Regions from separate parts of the Pseudomonas sp. NPDC096917 genome, predicted to be linked through region 2. Evidence: riboswitches for the same ligand, from Rfam matches in the RefSeq annotation. Region 2 holds a riboswitch; each other region holds the start of a gene.

Region 1 (6,737 bases), on a different contig from region 2:
TGCTCAGCAGGCCGCAGGTAATGGCGTAATCACCGGGCGCGAGGTTGGCGTTGATCACCTGGCTGAGGCCGGGAGCAATGTTCTCGCGCTCTTCGATCACCAGCACGCCGTCGAGGATTTCCCATTCGACGGCGCGCTCCGAGACGTTGACGATACGGAAACTGTTAAAGCCGGCAGGCACGGTCAGCGCATTCGGTTCGCAACTGTGGGGGTGAATCGTCACCGTGATTTCATTGCTGTGCACCTTGCGTTTGGCCGTAGCCAGTTGCGAGGCGTAATAGAACAACCCGCCGGCCGCGATCATTACGATCACCGAACCGGCCACAGCCCAGCGCAGCGCGCGTGGGGGATTACCGCTTGCAGGGGTAGACATGCAGGACCTTATGAGTTCGTCACTGAAGTGGGTTGGATGGCGTTGGGCGGTGTTGGGGCGCGGAAGAACAGGGCCAGTGTCACCACCAGATAAATCACGTAGGCGCCGATCACACTCACAGTGGGGGCGTCCTGATAGCCGAACATCCCGGCCAGAATCGAACCCAGCGGGCCGTCCATCGGCAGCGTGGCGCTGATGTCGAAGACCACGTCTTGCAGGTGATTCCACAGCCCGGCTTCGTGCAGGGCTTGCACCGAGTTGGCCAAAATGCCAGCGGCAACCACCAGAATGAACAGGCCGGTCCAGCGGAAAAACAGCCCCAGGTTCAGACGCATGCTGCCGCTGTAAATAGCAAAGCCCACCAAGATCGCCAGAATCAACCCGAGCAGGGCGCCCAGAGGTGCGGCCGGGCCTTCACTTTGTTGAAACACCGCGAGCAGGAAAAACACAGTTTCCAGCCCTTCACGCGCCACGGCGAAAAACACCATGGCAATCAGGGCTGTGACCTGATGTTTGGAACCGGCAAGGGCGTGATCCAGTGAGGTGTGCAGAGCCTGCTTGATCGAGCGGGCGACCTTGCGCATCCAGAACACCATGGAGCTGAGAATGCCAACGGCGATCAGGCCGACGATGCCTTCGAACAGTTCCTGCTGCTTTTGCGGGAATTCGGCGCTCATCAGTTCCAGGCCGCCGCCGACCAGCAGCGACAGGGCGGCCGCGAGGAAAACCCCAATCCACACCGCAGGCATCCACTGGCCACGCCCGGTTTGCTTGAGGTAACTGGCAATGATGCCGACGATAAGCGCGGCCTCAATACCTTCGCGCAGCATGATCAGAAAGGGAACCAGCATGGGCAGAACACCGCGTTGCGAATGGGTAGTGCCAATTTGTAACATATTGATACGTATTGCCAAACAAGAATCGATTTCATTTGCTGAACAGTGGCTGAACGAAAAAGTGACGCCGGAGCCCCCGGTTCTGACGCCTGTACACAGCGCCAACATTGACCTGTTACAAAGCACTGCGTAGCCTTGTGCGCTCGAGGTTCTTCGCAGCGCGAAGCTAAGATGGGAACGCGGTATGCCGCGGCTGCCCCCGCAACTGTAAACGGTCAATTACCCTGCCACGCCACTGCTTGATACGCGGGAAGGCGCAGGGAATGGGGCTGCCTAGGGCAGACCCCCAGCCGTAAGCCAGGAGACCTGCCTCGTGTCAGATTCTTACTTCAACCGGGCGGGGTGATCCGGTGGCGAATGTTTGCCGCTCCTATGAGCCGGTCGTCGTCCCGTATGCCCGCCGCTTTGCCAAAGGGCATCCGATGAAAACACTGGCCAAAACCCCCGTCACTATCGTTACCGGCTTTCTCGGTTCGGGCAAAACCACCTTGCTTCGCCACATGCTGGACAACGCCCAGGGTCGGCGTATTGCAGTGATCGTCAACGAATTCGGCGAGTTGGGTATCGACGGTGAAATCCTCAAGCAATGCACCATCGGGTGCACTGAAGAAGAAGCCAACGGCCGCGTCTATGAACTGGCCAACGGCTGCCTGTGCTGCACCGTGCAGGAAGAGTTCTTCCCCGTGATGCGCGAACTGGTGGCCCGTCGCGGTGACATCGACCATATCCTGATTGAAACCTCGGGCCTGGCCCTGCCAAAGCCGCTGGTTCAAGCGTTCCAGTGGCCAGAAATTCGCAGCGCCTGCACCGTTGACGCGGTGATCACCGTGGTCGACAGCCCGGCCGTTGCACGTGGCACTTTTGCCGCCTTCCCGGAGCAGGTCGATGCCCAGCGCAAACTCGATCCGAACCTTGACCACGAGTCCCCGCTGCACGAACTGTTTGCCGACCAACTGGCCAGCGCTGACTTGGTGATCCTCAACAAAGCTGACCTGATCACCCCTGAAGACTTGGCCAAAGTCCGCGCCGAAGTGGCTGAAGAACTGCCACCGGCGGTGAAAATCATCGAAGCCAGCAGCGGTCGTCTGCCACTGGAGGTATTGCTGGGTCTGGGCGCCGGGTCCGAAGATCACATCGACAGCCGTCACAGCCACCACGACCATCACCACGATGGCGATGATGACCACGACGATCACGACCACGATGCCTTCGATTCCATCTCCATTGAACTGCCACAAGCAGAAGAGCGCGTGCTGCTGGACGCCCTGACGCAATTGGTGGTCAAGCACGACATCCTGCGGGTTAAAGGCTTTGCGGCGATTCCTGGCAAGCCGATGCGCTTGCTGATTCAGGGTGTGGGCACGCGTTTTGACAAGCACTTCGACCGCGCCTGGGGCGGTGATGAAGCGCGCACCACCAAACTGGTACTGATCGGCCAGGACCTGGACGCCGCACTGCTTGAGTCCTCCCTGCGTACAGCGTTGAGCGTTTAACCCATGCATCTGCTCAGGACCCAACCCGGTGGCTTTGTATCGGACGACAACATTGCCGACTTGGGCCAAACCCCCGCCGAGCTGGTGATCCTGTGCAGCGGTGATTCAAGCCTGGCACTGCTCGCGGACGCCGCCCAGCAGTTGCCTGAAGATTATCCAAGCCTGCGTCTGGCGAACCCTATGCAGGTGCAAAACCATGGCTCGGTCGATCTGTATGTCGACCAGGTGCTGCAACACGCCAAAGTGATTCTGCTGTCCTTGCACGGCGGGATTGGGTATTGGCGCTACGGCATTGAGCGCCTGATGCAACTGGCCGAGCGCGGCGTGACGCTGATTCTGGTGCCGGGCGATGACCGTCCCGACCCGGAGCTGAGTGCGTTGAGCACCGTGCCCGCCGAACAGGCTGAACGGCTGTGGCACTTTCTGCGTCAGGGCGGGCGGCATAATGCCGTGCAACTTTACCGCTGCCTGGCCAGCCAAAGCCTGGACCGCGATTACGCGTGGGATGAGCCGCAGGCTTTGCCACGCACCGCGATTTATCACCCGCAGCACGCAAGCCCCGAACTCAAGCACTGGCAAGCTGACTGGCGCGCCGGGCAACCGGTGGCGGCGCTGCTGTTCTATCGCTCGCACCTGCAAGCGGCCAATACCGCGTTTGTCGATGTGTTTTGCCAGCGATTGCAAGCGGCAGGGCTTAATCCTTTGCCCATTGCAGTGGCCAGCCTTAAAGAGCCGGGCTGCCTGACAGTGGTTCAGGCGTTGCTCGACGAGGTCGAGGCCGGGGTCATTCTCAATACCACCGGTTTTGCCCAGTCGAGCCCGGAAGCGCCTCACTTGCGTCCGTTCCGCCGCAATATCCCGGTGATTCAGGCGATTTGTGCCCAGGACAACGAACCCGGCTGGCGCGACAGCGAACAAGGCCTCGGCCCGCGTGATCTGGCGATGCACATTGCCTTGCCGGAACTGGACGGGCGAATCATCAGCCGTCCGATCAGCTTTAAAGACTTGGCCTGGCGCAGTGAGCGCAGCCAGTCGGATGTGGTGTGCTATCGCGCCCAGCCGGAACGCATGGACTTTGTCGCCGAGCTGGCGCGGCGCTGGGTTGAATTGGCCCGCGTGCCTAACCCGCAAAAGCGCATCGCCCTGATTTTGGCTAACTACCCAACCCGCGATGGTCGCATCGGTAATGGTGTGGGGCTCGATACGCCGGCCGCTGCGTTGAATATTCTGCGGGCCTTGCAGGTGCAGGGGTATCCGCTGGACGCCGAGTTGCCCGAGTCTGGCACGGCATTAATTCAGGCGTTGCTGGGCGGGGTCAGTAACGACCTCGACAGCCTTGACCTGCGCCCATGCCATCAAAGCATGGGGCTGGATGAGTACTGGGCGATGTTCAGCCAGTTGCCCGAGGCTAATCAACAAGCGGTCAATGAGCGCTGGGGCGCGCCGCAGGATGACCCAATGTTTCGCAGCGGCCGCCTGATGATCGCCGGCCTGCGTTTTGGTTTGACCTTTGTTGGCATTCAGCCAGCGCGTGGCTATCAGGTTGATGCCAGCGCGGTCTACCACGACCCTGACCTGGTGCCGCCCCATGCGTACCTGGCGTTTTACTTCTGGCTGCGCCACACCTACGGTGCCCACGCCGTGGTGCACGTTGGCAAACATGGCAACCTGGAATGGCTGCCGGGTAAAGGCGTTGGGTTGTCAGAACATTGCTGGCCAGACGCGATTCTTGGCCCCATGCCCAATGTGTACCCGTTCATCGTCAATGACCCGGGCGAGGGCGCGCAGGCCAAGCGCCGCACCCAGGCCGTGATCATCGACCATTTAATGCCGCCGCTGACGCGGGCCGAAACCTACGGCCCGCTACGCGATCTTGAACTGCTGGCCGACGAGTATTACGAAGCGCAATTGCTGGACCCGCGCCGCGCCCGAGAGTTGCAGCGCGACATTCTCAAGCTGGTGCGTGACACCCACATCGATCGCGAGCTGCAACTGGATGAAAACCTCGACAGCGACGCCGATGCGGCGATCTGGTTGCCGCGTCTGGACACCTACTTGTGCGATTTGAAGGAGTCGCAAATCCGCGATGGGCTGCATATTTTTGGTGAGTCACCGGCAGGGCGCCTGCGCATCGACACTTTGCTGGCCCTGCTGCGTATTCCCCGTGGCGATGGCCGTGGCGCTCAGTCGAGTCTGTTGCGGGCGCTGGCCAAAGCCTTTGAATTGGGCTTTGATCCGCTGGATTGCGCGCTGGCCGAGCCATGGGTCAGACGTCAGCCCCCCGAATTGCAAGCCATTAGCGCGGCGCTATGGCGCACGGCGGGAGATACCCGAGAACGTCTGGAACTCTATGCAGCACAGTTAATAGAACAGGCGCTGGATGGCCGCTTGCAATTGCCTGATGGCGAGCCCTGGGCTGAAGTGCGCTCGATTTTCGACGCATTGCTGGAGGTTGTGGCGCCGCGTCTGGATGCCTGCGGTCCGGCCGAGATGCAGGGTTTGCTCGATGCGCTGAGCGGGCGTTTTGTGCCTGCCGGGCCAAGCGGTGCGCCGAGTCGCGGACGGCTGGACGTGCTGCCCACCGGGCGTAATTTCTTCTCGGTCGACGTGCGCAACCTGCCCACGACCACCGCATGGCGTATAGGCTTTCAGTCAGCCAATCTGATTCTTGAACGTCATCTGCAAGATCACGGTGATCACCTGCGTCAGCTCGGGCTCTCGGTGTGGGGCACTGCGACCATGCGCACCGGGGGCGACGACATTGCCCAGGCCATGGCACTCATGGGCGTGCGCCCGGTATGGGCCACTGGCAGCCAGCGTGTGGATGACTTTGAAATCTTGCCGGTCAGCCTGCTTGACCGGCCACGGGTCGATGTGACCTTGCGCGTTTCGGGGTTCTTTCGCGATGCCTTTGCCAACTTGATCCGCCTGTTCGATGCCGCTGTGCAAGCGGTGGCTGCGCTGGACGAACCCGATGACCTGAACCCGCTGGCGGCCAAAGTGCGCCTGGAACGCGAGCAGCTTGCGCGCGATGGCATGGCCCCGGAGCTGGCGGCGCGTCAGGCTGGCTGGCGTATTTTCGGCGCAAAACCGGGTGCCTATGGCGCCGGCGTACAAAACGCAATTGATGGCCGCTTGTGGCAAAGCCGCGAAGACCTGGCCGAGGTGTACCTGAACTGGGGCGGCTACGCCTATGGTGGCGCCGATGAGGGCACGCTTGCCCGTGACCAGTTTGCCCAACGTCTGAGTCAAGTGCAGGCTGTGGTTCAGAACCAGGACAACCGCGAGCATGACTTGCTTGATTCCAATGATTACTACCAGTTTCAGGGCGGCATGCTGGCGGCAGTCGAAAGCCTGAGTGGCACCACGGCCGCCAGCTACCATGGCGATCACAGCCAGCCCGACTTGCCGAAGATCCGCACCCTCAAAGAAGAGTTGAACCGGGTGGTGCGCTCGCGGGCGGCCAATCCGAAGTGGATCGAGGGGGTTAAACGTCATGGCTACAAAGGGGCGTTCGAGATGGCGGCAACCCTTGATAATCTGTTTGCCTTTGACGCCACCACCCAGTTGATCGACGACCACCAATACGCGTTGCTGGCCGACGCTTATCTGCTGGACCCGGACACCCGTGAATTTGTGCAGCAACACAACCCGCATGCCCTGCGCGACATGACCGAACGTTTGCTTGAAGCGCAGCAGCGAGGTCTGTGGAGCGAGCCTGGCCAATACCGCCAGGCGCTGGAAGACTTATTGCTGGACATCGAAGAAGACTGAACCCCATCCCCCCTGTGGGAAGGACTTGCTCGCGATAGCATCACCTCGGTGATCAGGTGGACCGAGTTGTCTGCATCGCGAGCAAGCCCGCTCCCACAAGGGTAATGACAAGCCATAGAGCAGTTGGAACCCAACACATGACTGACACCCCCCATTTCCCGCTGTCGGCGGTGGTTGGCGCGGACTCATTGAAACTGGCGC
Region 2 (6,737 bases):
CGGCCCCAGTAGCCGTATCCAGAAGCAGGAACGTTCTGTTTATGTCGACTATGGCTCGCGTTGCACTTATCACGTTAGCAGCACTGCTCAGTGCTTGCGCCAACCGTCCGGCGCCAGCCCCTGTGGTCGCCCAAAAGCCGATATTTTCCAAACCCGATGAAACGTCTCCGATGGCTGCGGATGTGTTGTTCCGTGCCTTCAGTTTGGTCGGCACGCCTTATCGCTGGGGGGGTAATACTCCGGACTCGGGTTTTGATTGCAGTGGCTTGATCAAGTACGTCTATAACGACGTCGCGGGTATCTCGTTGCCGCGAACCACGCGCGAAATGATCGTGATGCGGGCGCAGAGTGTCGGCCAGGATCAACTGCAAACGGGTGACTTGCTGTTCTTCGCCACAGGCGGCGGCACGCAGGTTAGCCATGCCGGAATCTACGTGGGTGAAGGCCGCTTCGTGCATGCGCCCGCCACGGGCGGCACGGTCAAGCTGGACAGCCTGAACAAAGCCTACTGGCAAAAAGCCTATTTGAACGCCAAGCGCGTCCTGCCGACCGAGCAGCATTTGGCGCAGTTGCCTTAATCTAAAGCACAAGCTCCTCACCCCAGGCCTCTCCTTCGGGAGATGGCTGGGGTGAGGGCGTTTTTGATCTTAGGGCTTACTTGCCCGACACCCGCCAAATCTTGTTGCCGACATCATCGGCCACCAGCAAGTCCCCCTGCTTATCGATCACAACCCCAACCGGTCGGCCCATGGCTTTTTCGTCTGCGCTGAGGAATCCGGTCAGCACATCAATCGGCATGCCTGCAGGTTTACCGTCAGTAAACGGCACGAAAATCACCTTGTAGCCACTGTGCGGCTTGCGGTTCCATGAGCCGTGCTGGCCAATGAACGCCCCGTCGGTAAAGTTCGGCAACTGGCTGTTTTTAGCAAAGCTGAGGCCCAGCGAGGCCGTGTGCGGGCCCACTGCGTAGTCTGGCGCAATTGCTTTGGCGACCAAATCGAGGTTTTGCGGGCTGACCCGCGTATCGACATGTTGCCCGTAATAGCTGTAGGGCCAGCCGTAAAAGCCGCCATCCTTCACGGAGGTGATGTAGTCGGGCACCAGATCGCTGCCAATTTCGTCGCGTTCGTTCACTGCGGTCCACAGTTTGCCGGTCTTGGGCTCCCAGTCCATGCCATTAGGGTTGCGCAGCCCTGAGGCAAAAATACGGTGGCTACCCGTCGCGGGGTCGACCTCCCAGATCGCGGCGCGACCTTCTTCGTTGTCCAGGCCGTTTTCGCCAACGTTGCTGTTGGAGCCCACGCTCACGTAGAGCTTTTTGCCGTCGGGGCTGGCGATGACGTTTTTGGTCCAGTGATGGTTTATCGGTCCGCCCGGCAGGTCGACAATTTTGGTCGGTGGCGCGCTGATCGAGTTCTCACCTGTTTGATAAGGGAAGCGCAGCAGCTTGTCTGCATCCGCTACATACAGGTCGTTGCCCACCAGGGTCATGCCAAATGGTGAGTTCAGGTTGTCGATAAACACCGTACGGGTTTCAGCCACGCCATCGTGATTGGCGTCGCGCAGCAGGGTGATCCGGTTCGCGCTCGGAACACCCGCCCCGGCCCGGCCCATGACTTTTTCCATCACCCAGCCACGAATCCCTTTGCTGTCATCGGGCTTGGGGGGCGCGTTGGTCTCGGCGACCAGTACATCGCCATTGGGTAGCACATACAGCCAGCGCGGATGGTCAAGGCCATCTGCAAACGCCTGCACTTGCAAACCTTCTGCTGCCACCGGCTTGGTGCCCGCTGGCCAGCCAATGGCCGGGGCGATGTTAACGGTGGGTATCAGCGTCTTGTTCGGCTCTGGCAGCTTGGGTGAGGGGCCGGTGCCGTCGGTGACTTGCAGCGTCGAACTCTCGCCGCAGGCTGCCAACCCTGCCGCTAAAACGATGACAACAGCGTGCTGGCGTTTAAGCATGTGGATCTCCATGAGTTTTTTTGTCGTGTTAGTCATAGAGGAGCGTAGTTGGCGAAGGTTCAGGTCGCAGTAATCCTTTGGCAAGCGGACCCGCACCTTTAATTGACGCTCCACCCCCAACCCTCTAACCTTCGCGGCTTGTTTCAGGTGCTCTGCAACTCAAGGTTGGCCGAGTGAAACAGGGAAGCCGGTGAAAGCGTGTTTAACCACACAACCGCTTTGATCCCGGCGCTGCCCCCGCAACGGTAAATGAGTCAACATCACGCCCGATGCCACTGTGTTTAATGCACGGGAAGGCGCGTGGTGAGGCTGCGTTTTATGTGTAAAAACGCCCCGCTCATGAGCCCGGAGACCGGCCTGATCCATCCAGCACCCTCGCGGCGGGCGTAGGTGTGTCGTTTTTTAATGAATCCTCCCGCCTCCCGTTTGCTTAATTCAGCCCCAACGGAGAGCTGCCATGAACGAATCCCCCGAACGCGACGAGCGTCATCTGGCGCGCATGTTGCGCAAAAAAGCAGTGATGGACGAGCGCATTGCCAGTGCCCCTAACGAGTGTGGCCTGTTGCTGGTGTTGACCGGCAATGGCAAAGGCAAAAGCAGTTCGGCTTTTGGCATGTTGGCCCGGGCCATGGGCCATGGCCTGCAATGCGGCGTGGTGCAGTTCATCAAGGGCCGTAACAGCACCGGCGAAGAGATGTTTTTCCGTCGCTTTCCTGAACAAGTGCGCTATCACGTGATGGGCGAAGGCTTTACCTGGGAAACTCAGGACCGCCAGCGTGACATCGTGGCAGCTGAGGCGGCGTGGGAAGTGTCTCGCGAGATGCTGCGTGATCCGTCCATTGGGCTGGTGGTGCTGGATGAGCTGAACATTGCACTCAAACACGGCTACCTCGACCTCGAGCAAGTGCTGAGCGACCTGCAAGCCCGTCCGCCGATGCAGCATGTGCTGGTCACCGGGCGTGGCGCTAAACCTGAGCTGATTGATCTGGCCGATACCGTAACTGAAATGGGTGTGATCAAGCATGCATTTCAGGCCGGGATCAAGGCCCAGAAAGGCATTGAATTGTGAGTGTTCAAGCATGAGAGAGTCGCGTCATTGCCCGGCGGTACTGATCGCCGCGCCGGCTTCCGGTCAGGGCAAGACCACCGTCACCGCCGCTTTGGCCCGATTGCATCGCAATCAAGGGCGCAAGGTACGGGTATTCAAATGTGGCCCGGATTTCCTCGACCCCATGATCCTCGAGCGCGCCAGCGGTGCGCCGGTGTATCAGGTGGATTTGTGGATGGTTGGCGCCGATGAAAGCCGTCGCTTGCTGTGGGAAGCGGCCGGTGAAGCGGACCTGATTCTGATCGAAGGCGTGATGGGGCTGTTCGACGGCACGCCGTCCAGCGCCGATCTGGCGCGTCATTTCGGCGTGCCGGTGTTGGGGGTGATTGATGGCACCGCCATGGCCCAGACCTTCGGCGCGTTGGCCTTGGGGCTGGCGCGTTATCAGCCGGACCTGCCGTTTGCCGGGGTGCTGGCTAACCGGGTCGGTACGGTGCGTCATGCGCAGTTGCTCGAAGGCAGCCTGACTGAAGGCTTGCGCTGGTACGGCGCATTGTCCCGCGAGACCGGGATTGAGCTGCCAAGCCGGCATTTAGGTCTGGTGCAAGCCAGCGAATTGAATGACCTGGATGCGCGCCTCGATGCGGCGGCCAACGCCCTGGCCAGCACCTGCGAGGTAGCGCTGCCACCGGCGGTGGAGTTTGCAGCCCCGCAACCTGTTGCCGTTGAGCCGTTACTGGCCGGGGTGCGGATTGCTGTGGCGCGCGATGAAGCCTTTGCCTTTACCTATGGCGCGAGCCTGGCGCTGTTGCGCGACATGGGCGCCGAACTGGTGTTTTTCTCGCCGATTCGCGACACGCAGCTGCCTGGCGCTGACAGTCTGTATTTGCCGGGCGGCTACCCCGAGTTGCATCACCTTGAGCTGTCGCGCAACACGTCGATGCTGGATGCAATCCGTGCTCACCATCAAGCAGGCAAGCCCTTGCTGGCCGAATGTGGCGGCATGCTCTATCTGCTGGATGCCTTGACCGACGTCGACGGTCAGCGCGCCGAGTTGGTCGGCCTGCTCAAGGGCGAGGCGACCATGCAAAAACGCTTGGCGGCTCTGGCTTTGCAGGCCGTTGAGATGCCCGAAGGCCTGTTGCGCGGACACACCTATCATCACTCGCTGACCAGCACCGAACTTGAGCCTGTCGCACGTGGCCTGAGCCCCAATGGCGGGCGTGGTGCGGAGGCGGTGTATCGCGAAGGGCGTATGACAGCGTCTTATGTGCACTTTTACTTTCCGTCCAATCCCCAGGCCATGGCTGCGTTGTTCGCGCCGTGCGCCGTGAAGGTGTCATGAGCGACAACGCATTTAGTCCTGAAGAGAAGGCCGCGGTGTACCGGGCCATTGCTGAGCGCCGCGACATGCGGCATTTCAGCGGGGGCAGCGTGGCCCCTGAGTTGTTGGCACGTGTGCTGGAAGCCGCGCATCAGGCGCCGAGTGTGGGCCTGATGCAGCCGTGGCGGTTTATCCGCATCACTGACCGCGAACTGCGCGGCAAGATTCAAGCGGTCGTTGAAGACGAGCGGGTCCGCACCGCCGAGGCGCTGGGTGAGCGGTCGGATGAATTCATGACCCTCAAGGTTGAAGGCATCAACGATTGCGCCGAGGTGCTGGTGGCGGCGTTGATGGATGACCGCGAAAAGCATATTTTCGGCCGCCGTACGCTGCCGGAAATGGACATGGCGTCGTTGTCTTGCGCCATTCAAAACCTGTGGCTGGCCGCGCGCGTGGAAGGCCTGGGCATGGGCTGGGTGTCGTTGTTCGAGCCGCAGGCCCTGGCGGATTTACTGGGGTTGCCCGCAGGTGCCAAGCCACTGGCGGTGTTGTGCCTGGGCCCGGTCGAGGCATTTTATCCGGCGCCCATGCTGGTGCTGGAGGGGTGGGCGCAAGCGCGTCCGCTGAGTGAGTTGGTCTACGAGAATTTTTGGGGAGTAAAGCCATGAGTGTGGCGTTGTTGTGCGTTGCCGGGGTGGCGTTGGATGCGCTGCTCGGCGAGCCTAAACGCTGGCATCCGCTGGTTGCGTTTGGCCGCATGGCTGACCGTATCGAGCAGCGTTTCAATTCGGGTGGGCGGGGCTGGCGTAGCCATGGCGTGACCGCCTGGGTGCTGGCGGTATTGCCTCTGACCCTTCTGGCCACCGCTTTGTCGTGGCTGCCTTATATCGGCTGGCTGGTGGAGATTGTGGCGCTGTACTGCGCGTTGGGCATGCGCAGCCTGGGTGAACACGTGCAGCCGGTTGCCGAGGCGTTGCGCGCCAATGATCTGGACGAGGCCCGCACGCGGGTCGGGTATTTGGTCAGTCGGCAAACCAGTGAGCTGGATTCGACCGAAGTGGCGCGCGCGGCCACAGAGTCGGTGCTGGAAAACGGCAGTGATGCGGTGTTCGCCGCCTTGTTCTGGTTTGCAGTGGCTGGCGCGCCGGGCGTGGTGCTCTACCGTTTAAGCAACACCCTGGATGCGATGTGGGGCTATCGCAACGAGCGTTTTGAGCGTTTTGGCTGGGCCGCCGCGCGCATTGACGATGTACTTAACTATATTCCTGCACGACTGGTGGCGTTGACCTACGCCTTGCTGGGCAAGACGCGCTTGGCGATGAAGTGCTGGCGTGAACAGGCGCCGCAGTGGGACAGCCCCAATGCCGGGCCGGTCATGGCGGCGGGGGCAGGTGCGCTGGGTGTCGAGCTGGGCGGTGCGGCGATTTATCACGGTGAGCTGCACGAACGTCCACAGCTGGGTGAAGGCGTGCCGGCCGACGCTGACTCAATCGGCCGCGGCTGGCAGTTGGTACAACGCGGTGTGTGGCTGTGGTTACTGATCCTGTGTGTGGGGAGTGAGTTCTATGCTTGAGCACGGCGGGCGTTTACGTCAGGCGGCCTTGCACTACGGCATTGCCGAGTCGGCCTGGCTGGACTTGTCCAGCGGTCTGGCACCCTGGCCTTTTGCGATTCCTCCTATCCCGGAACGGGCCTGGGCGCGTTTGCCGGAAACCGATGACGGGCTGGAGCAAGCGGCCTGCCTGTATTACGGCGCGCAAAATGTCTTGCCGGTGCCGGGCTCGCAATGTGCGATCCAATTACTGCCGCGGCTGCGCCGCAGTGGCAAGGTGGGCGTGCTGTCGCCGTGTTACGCCGAACATGCCGAAGCCTGGCGGCGCAGCGGACACATCGTGCGCGAAGTTATGGATCAGGAAGTCGACTTTTACCTCGACACGCTGGATGTGCTGGTGGTGGTGAACCCCAATAATCCCACGGGCTTGAACCTGTCCCCCGAGCGTTTGCTGGAATGGCACGCACGGCTGGCGCAGCGCGGTGGTTGGCTGGTGGTGGACGAAGCCTTCATGGACAACACCCCCGACTTGAGCCTGGCGGCTGAGACCTGGCGCACCGGGTTGATTGTGTTGCGTTCATTCGGCAAGTTTTTTGGCCTGGCAGGCGTGCGTTTAGGCTTTGTGCTGGCCGAACTCAGGTTGCTCAAGCTGTTGGCCGAACAGGTCGGGCCCTGGGCTGTCAGTGGCCCGACCCGCATTGTGGGGCAGGCGTGCCTGCTGGACACCGCTAACCAAGCCCTGCAGCGCGAACGCACGGCGCTGGCCAGTGGGCGCTTGCAGCGATTGCTGGGCCTGCATGATTTGCTTGCGCAAGGCGGTTGCGCCCTGTTCCAGTGGCTGATCACGCCGC
Region 3 (6,737 bases), on a different contig from region 2:
TTCAGTCGTCGGTGTCCAGTGAGCCATTGCTGATTCTGGCGGCCATTCTCTCGGTGTACATCGTGCTGGGGATTCTCTACGAAAACCTGATCCACCCGCTGACCATCCTCTCGACCTTGCCCTCGGCCGGGGTCGGGGCGCTTATCGCGTTGCTGCTGACGGGCACCGAGCTGTCGATCATCGCCTTGGTGGGGGTGATTTTGCTGATTGGTATCGTCAAGAAAAACGCGATCATGATGATCGACTTCGCCATCACCCAACGCAAAGAGCAGGGGCTCAGTGCTCAGGAAGCGATTCGCAGCGCCTGCCTGATTCGTTTCCGGCCCATCATGATGACCACGCTGGCGGCGATGCTTGGTGCCTTGCCGCTGGTACTGGGCAGCGGCTACGGCTCGGAACTGCGGCGTCCGCTGGGGATTTCAATTATGGGCGGACTGCTATTTAGTCAAATGCTGACGCTGTACACCACACCCGTGATTTACCTGTGGCTGGACCGCGTGTCACACCGTCTGCGCCGGGCACCCAAGGAGACAACCCAATGAATCTCAAACCGCTGCTCTTGGCTGTGACCCTTAGCCTGACGCTTGGCGGGTGCATGGTGGGGCCGGACTATCAAAAACCGCCGATGTCATTGCCCATGGGCTTCAAGGAGGGCCTGCAATGGCAGCGGGCAGTGGCCAACCCGCAAGGCGCGCTGGCCAGCCAGTGGTGGCTGGAATACCACGATCCGCTGCTGACCGAGTTGATCCAGCGTTCGGCCACGGCTAACCCGTCCATCGATGCCGCCGAGGCGGCTTATCGGCTGGCGCAAGCGCAAGTGTCATCGAGCCGGGCCGGTTTATGGCCGACCCTGGGGGCCGGACTGTCCGGCACCCGGGGCGTAGGTGGCAGCAGTTCCAGTGGTTCGAGTACCAGTACGGGCGGCGGGGTGGTGAACGTGGTCAGCGCTACCCTAACTGCCAGTTGGGAGCCGGACTTATGGGGGCAAGTGCGTCGCGGCATCGAGTCGAGCAATGCCACAGCCCAAGCGTCCGACGCCTTGCTGGCCGGGGTGCGGCTGTCCATCAGTTCCAGCGTGGCGAGCAATTATCTGGGCCTGCGCCAACTGGACATCGACATCGGCCTGTTGCAGCAACAGCAGCAGATCAACCAGCAACTGCTGGACATGATCCAGGCCCAATACCAGCAGGGCACGGCGGCCAATGACCAACTGCTGCAAGCGCAAGACCAACTGAGCAGCGTGGTCGCTGCGTTGCAGACCGCCCAGCGCTCGCGCGAACAATACGAACACGCTTTAGCGGTGCTGGTAGGCGTTGCGCCTGCACAATTGAGCATCGAGCCCAAAGCCCAATACACCTTTGTGGTGCCGCGCCCGCCATTGAGCTTGCCGTCCAACCTGCTGCTGCGCCGGCCGGACGTGGTGGCGGCGGAACGTAACGCAGCGGCGGCTAACGCCAAAATCGGCGTGGCCGAAGCGGCGTTCTTTCCGACTCTGGACTTGACCGCCGAAGCCGGTTATCGCGCTAGCGCATTGGGTGGACTGTTCAGCGTGCCCAACCGCATCTGGACCTTGGGCCCGGCGCTGGCGGCGACCCTGTTTGATGGCGGCGCCCGCGAGGCGGCGGTGCAACAGGCGCAGGCCAGCTACGACCAGGACGCGGCCAATTACCGTGGCACCGTGCTGTCAGCGTTGCAGAACGTCGAAGACAACTTGTCGGCGATCAATCACCTGAACGTGCAGGCCGACACTTACCAACAGATCTATACGCGCAACCAGCAACTGTTTGGCAGCCAAGAGGCGCAGTTGAAAGCCGGGACCGTCAGCCAGCAGAACGTCCTGACTCAGCAATTAATCCTGTTGCAGACCGAGCAGAACTTGCGCGATACCCAGGCGCAACTGAGCCAGGGCAGCGTGGCGCTGATTCAAAGTTTGGGTGGAGGATGGGGCTTGTAGTCGCTGTCGAGGAGCGAAGGCTGCGATCGGCTGCGCAGCCTTCGTACTTCGTCAGCGACTACAGAATTTCAATGACTCAGGCCTTGTAAGCCTTGCCCGCCGGCAACAGCAAGTGTTCAGCCACTGCGCCGAAGATCAACCCCAGAGCAGTCCACATCACCCCTTGAATGCCCAGGGCTGCGACGCGGAATTTCCACAGCAAGACTGCCGAGAAGTTTTGCGGCACTTCGCTGATGGTCGGGAACAGGTAGCCGGCCACTGCAACAATCACCAGATACAGCGCCACGCCTTTGATCGCGCCATTCCACAGACCCGAGCGGGCGATGAACGTGCGGCCTGCACTGATTGCAATCACCGCAGCGGCAACCGACACCAGCAACATCAGAAAGAACAGTTGGGTGCGCTTGCCCAGGGTGCTCGGATCGCCCACTGACGGTGGATTGGCCGGATAAACGAGACCCGGGATCAGAAACACCACCACAAAGGCGGTCAGCGCCAACAGCGCAGACAGGCCGCGTGGGCCGACATTGCCGACGCGCCCCAGAGAGAAAGCAAACACCAGGGCAAAAATGCCGCCCAGTGACACGCTGTACGCCACCACCCCGGTCAACAGGCCGAAGGTGCTTTGCACCTGGCGGCTGACCAGTTCGGGTTCTCCTTGCTCGGCATCGCCGTGTGAGTGAGACATGTGTTCTTCGAACGCGATAGCGCTCTCAATCTGGGGCTCCCCGAACACTTTGGCAAAACCGAAAGCCAGCAGGCCAGCAATCAGACCGACAAGCATGCCCCTGACGAGTAAACGACCAGTCATGTAGTAATCCTCGGATCAGTGGCAGGGAAAGCCCAGCAGATGGCGGCCGTCGTGTACGAATTCGTGAACGTACATGCCCTTGAAAATGGCAGTGGCGCCTTGTTCGGCGCCGACGAAATAAATCGCCAGCATCAGCAACAGGCCGCCGAAGATCGCCCAAGGCAAAATATCGCCCAAGGGAATGGCAGGCAGGGAGATGTCAGTCTGAGTTGAAGCGTTGTAAGCCATGATTACCTCTGGGATTGCGCGTCCCGGCAAGAGTGCATAAGGCAAAGGAAGATCTGGCTTTCGGCAAGGAGCCGACTACAGTGGCGCGACCGCGTCGGATTTTGACCGACTTCTTTCCTTCGTAACATACTGAAATAACCTGGGCAGTCTACGCTAGCGTCTCAGGAAAAACTCGCGCCATTACGTTTTTGTGGGAGCTATGAAATATACGGTTAAACGATTCCCGCTGCTGCCTTCTTGGCAGTGACTAGTTTTTGGGCTTATCAACCCATTGAGCCTGTTTATGCACGTATTTCCTACCTCTCATCGTCTGCGCCTTGGTCGTTACAGCGAGCAAAACCGTCTCTATCTGTTAACCGCCAATACATTGAATCGCGAGCCCATTTTCTTGGACTGGCATATCGGCAGGAGGGTTGTAGAACAACTGAGGTGCGCACAAGAACAAGGTCTTGTCGACTCGCTTGCATGGGTCGTGATGCCTGATCACTTTCATTGGCTGGTGGTGCTTCAGAGCGGTTCGCTTGACGAATTGATGTGTCGCACCAAATCGTTGAGTACGCGGGCCATTAACCAAGCAACCGGTCGAACAGGCAGCCGATGGCAGCAGGGCTACCATGACCACGCTTTACGTGATGACGAAGATTTGAAGCATCTGGCACGTTATGTCATCGCCAACCCTATACGCGCAGGGCTGGTCAAGCGAGTAGGGGATTACCCTCTATGGGATGCCATATGGCTATGACGTATTGCAAAACCTGTGGGAGCGGGCTTGCTCGCGATGGCATCAACTCGGTCATTCAGATAGACCGAGTCGTTTGCATCGCGAGCAAGCCCTCTCCCACAAAATGGACGTCAGGCGATGGCCGAGCACTTGGATGAAGTGATCCGCATCTTCAGTCGTAACGCTCAGTAAGGCGGGTTATTCCAGCCAGGACTCGGTCACCCGGCGGTCGAGTTCTTCCCAATCCGCCATGCCCAGCACACGCGTGGTATTCAGGCCCCGCAAGTAGCCCCGAAGCTGGTGCGCCATGGCGTGCAGGTTATCGGTCGGGGCGTGCTCATTGTGCAGCGCTTGCTCGTAGAGGCTCAGGTAGTCGTCTACACGGTCGCGGTACTCAGGCAGTACCGCCTCGCGGATCAGATCGAAGGTTCGCATTTTTTGATTTGTATTCAAGTGGCACCCTCTGTGAGTGAACGGGCTGTTGTTTTGGTAACAGGCCGTTTCAATGTATCTCACGTCAGGGCGCAGTATCTATAGGCGACAGCCCCTGCGTCACGCTCACCCTCGCGCTTTCGTGTCGCAGCGAGCTTGCCTCGCGATCGTTTGATCTTTTAAAAAATCGCGAGGCAAGCAGGGTGCTACCAGGTGTACGGCGTCAGCGCGGTCGGGTCGATGTTGTGGTCGACGGTGGCCATGGCTTCTTTAAGCGGGCACAGCAATCCGACGCTGGTTTTGCGGCAATCCTTGCTGCTGGCGAAGTCTTGCTTGAGCGGTTTTTGCCCGCCGTTCAGTGGGGTCAGATTACGAATCTGATCCATCGACTGCGCTTCAAAGGCAATGCGCAAAAAGTATTCGCCGGTTTTGACTTCCTTGTAGCGTTCAAACTGCAACGTGCCCACGGGCGGAATATTGTTTTCGATGTAGTCGCCCAGTTTCCAGCCAAAACCCAGCATCGTGCGCAGGTATGCAATGTTGGTGTCGTGGGCCACCAACAGCATCAACGGCACATCCGGCGGTGTGCCTGGCGCGGTGTTGTCGGCCAGTGCTGTGCCTTGTTTGAGCTCAAGCGATATCTGGTTCATCAACTCTGACGCGCCACGGCTGGCGATATAGGGGATGTCGTTGAGGTAGTCATATTTGGCTTTGGTCAGCACCATCAGGCTGGAGACTTGCGCGGCGGTGCGGGCATGCCCAAACGCGACTTTATCCAGGGGCAGGCCTTGGCTGTATTCAAGACGGAACACTTCCCCCATGTTGGCGCCCGCGCTCAGGCCCTTGATCGAAAAACGGCCTTTGGCGTTTTCTTCGAGCTTCCACGTTTGTTTGCCGTACGGACAGTCGGTGCCGGGCAGGCAGGCGACTTCTCGCAGTTGTGCTTCGTAAGGGGCGTAGCGCTTTTGGGCCGCTTCGACACTGCCACCCAGTGCCTGGAGAATTTGGGCGCGGGCTTTGTCCGGATCGAGTGCGGCAAAGGGCATTTCATTGGCCTGGAACAGCGCGTCCTGTTCACCGCTGACGTAACCCGGCTGCAAGCCGCAGCCGGGGAACATACCGTCGAGCAGGGCTTGGGCGGTGGCTTTGGTGCGTTGCATAGGGCTGGCGTGGGCCAGCACTTGACGGGCGTGGGGGCAGCCTTGCGGGATCAACCCGGCGCTGCGCAACACTTCGCCCCGATAACGGCCCATTTCGACCGCGCCGGTGTAGCCATGACCGGTCAGGTTGCCGAAGGGCACCAGCCAGGTCGGCCATTGGCGCTGGGTGACGTGGGTCAGCAGTTTTTCATTGGACGCCGTGGGCGGGCGCACGCCGTGGCGGCTGACCTGAACAACCTTGTCCAGCACGTAGCCCTCGCTGGTTGGGGGCTGGGCAAAGGCGGGCAGGCTGATCATGCTGGCGAGCAGCAGACCGGTGTAGAGCGGGGTCAACGTCTTCATCGTTTTTCCTTTGGGCCTTGCAGGACACAGTGGGCGCTGAGTCTAGTCGGCAAAACCCGTCGGTGTGTTTGTAGAGCCACATCGTGTGGGTGATCAAGTGAATGTCGTCTTTGGACATGCCGGGTACTGCGCGAAAAAATACAATCGATCCTGTTGTTCTTCGCAGTCGCTGTGGCTTTATTCTGATTTATGCGTGGCTCGCTTGAATTCACGAACAGTGGATGCGTATTTTGTGCGCATTGCCGTTCGCGGTTTGTACAACAATAAGGAAAGCGTCATGACGACCGATGGCCACGACTCACTCGCACAGCGATTGGCGGGCATTGATGAGATTGAATGTGTGACCCCGGATCTGAATGGCGTGCCGCGTGGCAAGGTAATGACCGCAGCAGGATTGCTCGAAGGACGGCGCCTGCAAATGGCCCGAGGCGTCATGCTGCAATGCATCATGGGTGGCTACCCTGCGGCACGTTTCTACGGCAGCGACGACAGCGACCTTGCCTTGATTCCAGACCCTGCGCAGATCCACCGCTTGCCGTGGAGCCAGACGCCACGGGCACTGGCCATTTGCGACGCGGTTGAACTCACGGGCGCCCGTTCACGGCTCTCGACCCGTGGCCAGTTGAAAGCGGTGATCGCCCGTTACGCCGCCCTTGGCCTGGCGCCCGTGGTGGCCACCGAGCTTGAGTTTTTTGTGTTTGCGGCCAACCCTGACCCGACTCAAGCGTTCCGCCCGCCGGTCGGGCTGGACGGTCGCTGCGAAGACGGTATGTCGGCGTTCAGCATCAGCTCCAATAACGGCCTGCGGCCGTTCTTCAATGAGGTGTATGCGTGCATGGCCGCACTGGGCTTGCCGCGTGACACCTTCATGCATGAGATGGGCGTCAGCCAGTTCGAGATCAACCTGCTGCACGGTGACCCGCTGTTGCTCGCTGATCAAACCCTGCTGTTTAAACACTTGCTTAAAGAAGTCGCGCTCAAGCACGGCCTGATCGTGGTGTGCATGGCCAAGCCCTTGGCACACACGGCGGGCAGCTCGATGCATATTCACCAAAGCGTGGTCGAGACGGGCAGCGGGCGTAACGTATT

What was found. A riboswitch is a leader RNA that binds a small molecule or an ion and turns the genes downstream of it on or off. The one in region 2 is predicted to bind cobalamin.
Region 1: another riboswitch for cobalamin. It lies ahead of cobW (cobalamin biosynthesis protein CobW); the one in region 2 lies ahead of cobO (cob(I)yrinic acid a,c-diamide adenosyltransferase).
Region 3: another riboswitch for cobalamin. It lies ahead of ACIQYF_RS10875 (CbtB domain-containing protein); the one in region 2 lies ahead of cobO (cob(I)yrinic acid a,c-diamide adenosyltransferase).

The regions. Positions count from the first base shown of each region.
Region 1 covers NZ_JBIWEO010000003.1:122,325-129,061, reverse strand. The annotation lists gene efeO (iron uptake system protein EfeO) at 1-373, opposite strand, end outside; gene efeU (iron uptake transporter permease EfeU) at 382-1,224, opposite strand; cobalamin riboswitch at 1,399-1,598, shown strand; gene cobW (cobalamin biosynthesis protein CobW) at 1,692-2,762, shown strand; gene cobN (cobaltochelatase subunit CobN) at 2,766-6,536, shown strand; gene ACIQYF_RS04780 (ATP-binding protein) at 6,674-6,737, shown strand, end outside.
Region 2 covers NZ_JBIWEO010000012.1:92,728-99,464, forward strand. The annotation lists gene ACIQYF_RS15710 (NlpC/P60 family protein) at 42-578, shown strand; gene ACIQYF_RS15715 (PQQ-dependent sugar dehydrogenase) at 655-1,962, opposite strand; cobalamin riboswitch at 2,091-2,338, shown strand; gene cobO (cob(I)yrinic acid a,c-diamide adenosyltransferase) at 2,420-3,031, shown strand; gene ACIQYF_RS15725 (cobyrinate a,c-diamide synthase) at 3,042-4,355, shown strand; gene bluB (5,6-dimethylbenzimidazole synthase) at 4,352-5,002, shown strand; gene cbiB (adenosylcobinamide-phosphate synthase CbiB) at 4,999-5,907, shown strand; gene cobD (threonine-phosphate decarboxylase CobD) at 5,900-6,737, shown strand, end outside.
Region 3 covers NZ_JBIWEO010000007.1:245,941-252,677, forward strand. The annotation lists gene ACIQYF_RS10860 (efflux RND transporter permease subunit) at 1-542, shown strand, start outside; gene ACIQYF_RS10865 (efflux transporter outer membrane subunit) at 539-1,954, shown strand; gene ACIQYF_RS10870 (CbtA family protein) at 2,031-2,765, opposite strand; gene ACIQYF_RS10875 (CbtB domain-containing protein) at 2,781-2,993, opposite strand; adenosylcobalamin (AdoCbl) riboswitch at 2,992-3,129, opposite strand; gene ACIQYF_RS10880 (REP-associated tyrosine transposase) at 3,277-3,735, shown strand; gene ACIQYF_RS10885 (hypothetical protein) at 3,913-4,149, opposite strand; gene ACIQYF_RS10890 (histidine-type phosphatase) at 4,353-5,648, opposite strand; gene ACIQYF_RS10895 (glutamine synthetase family protein) at 6,028-6,737, shown strand, end outside.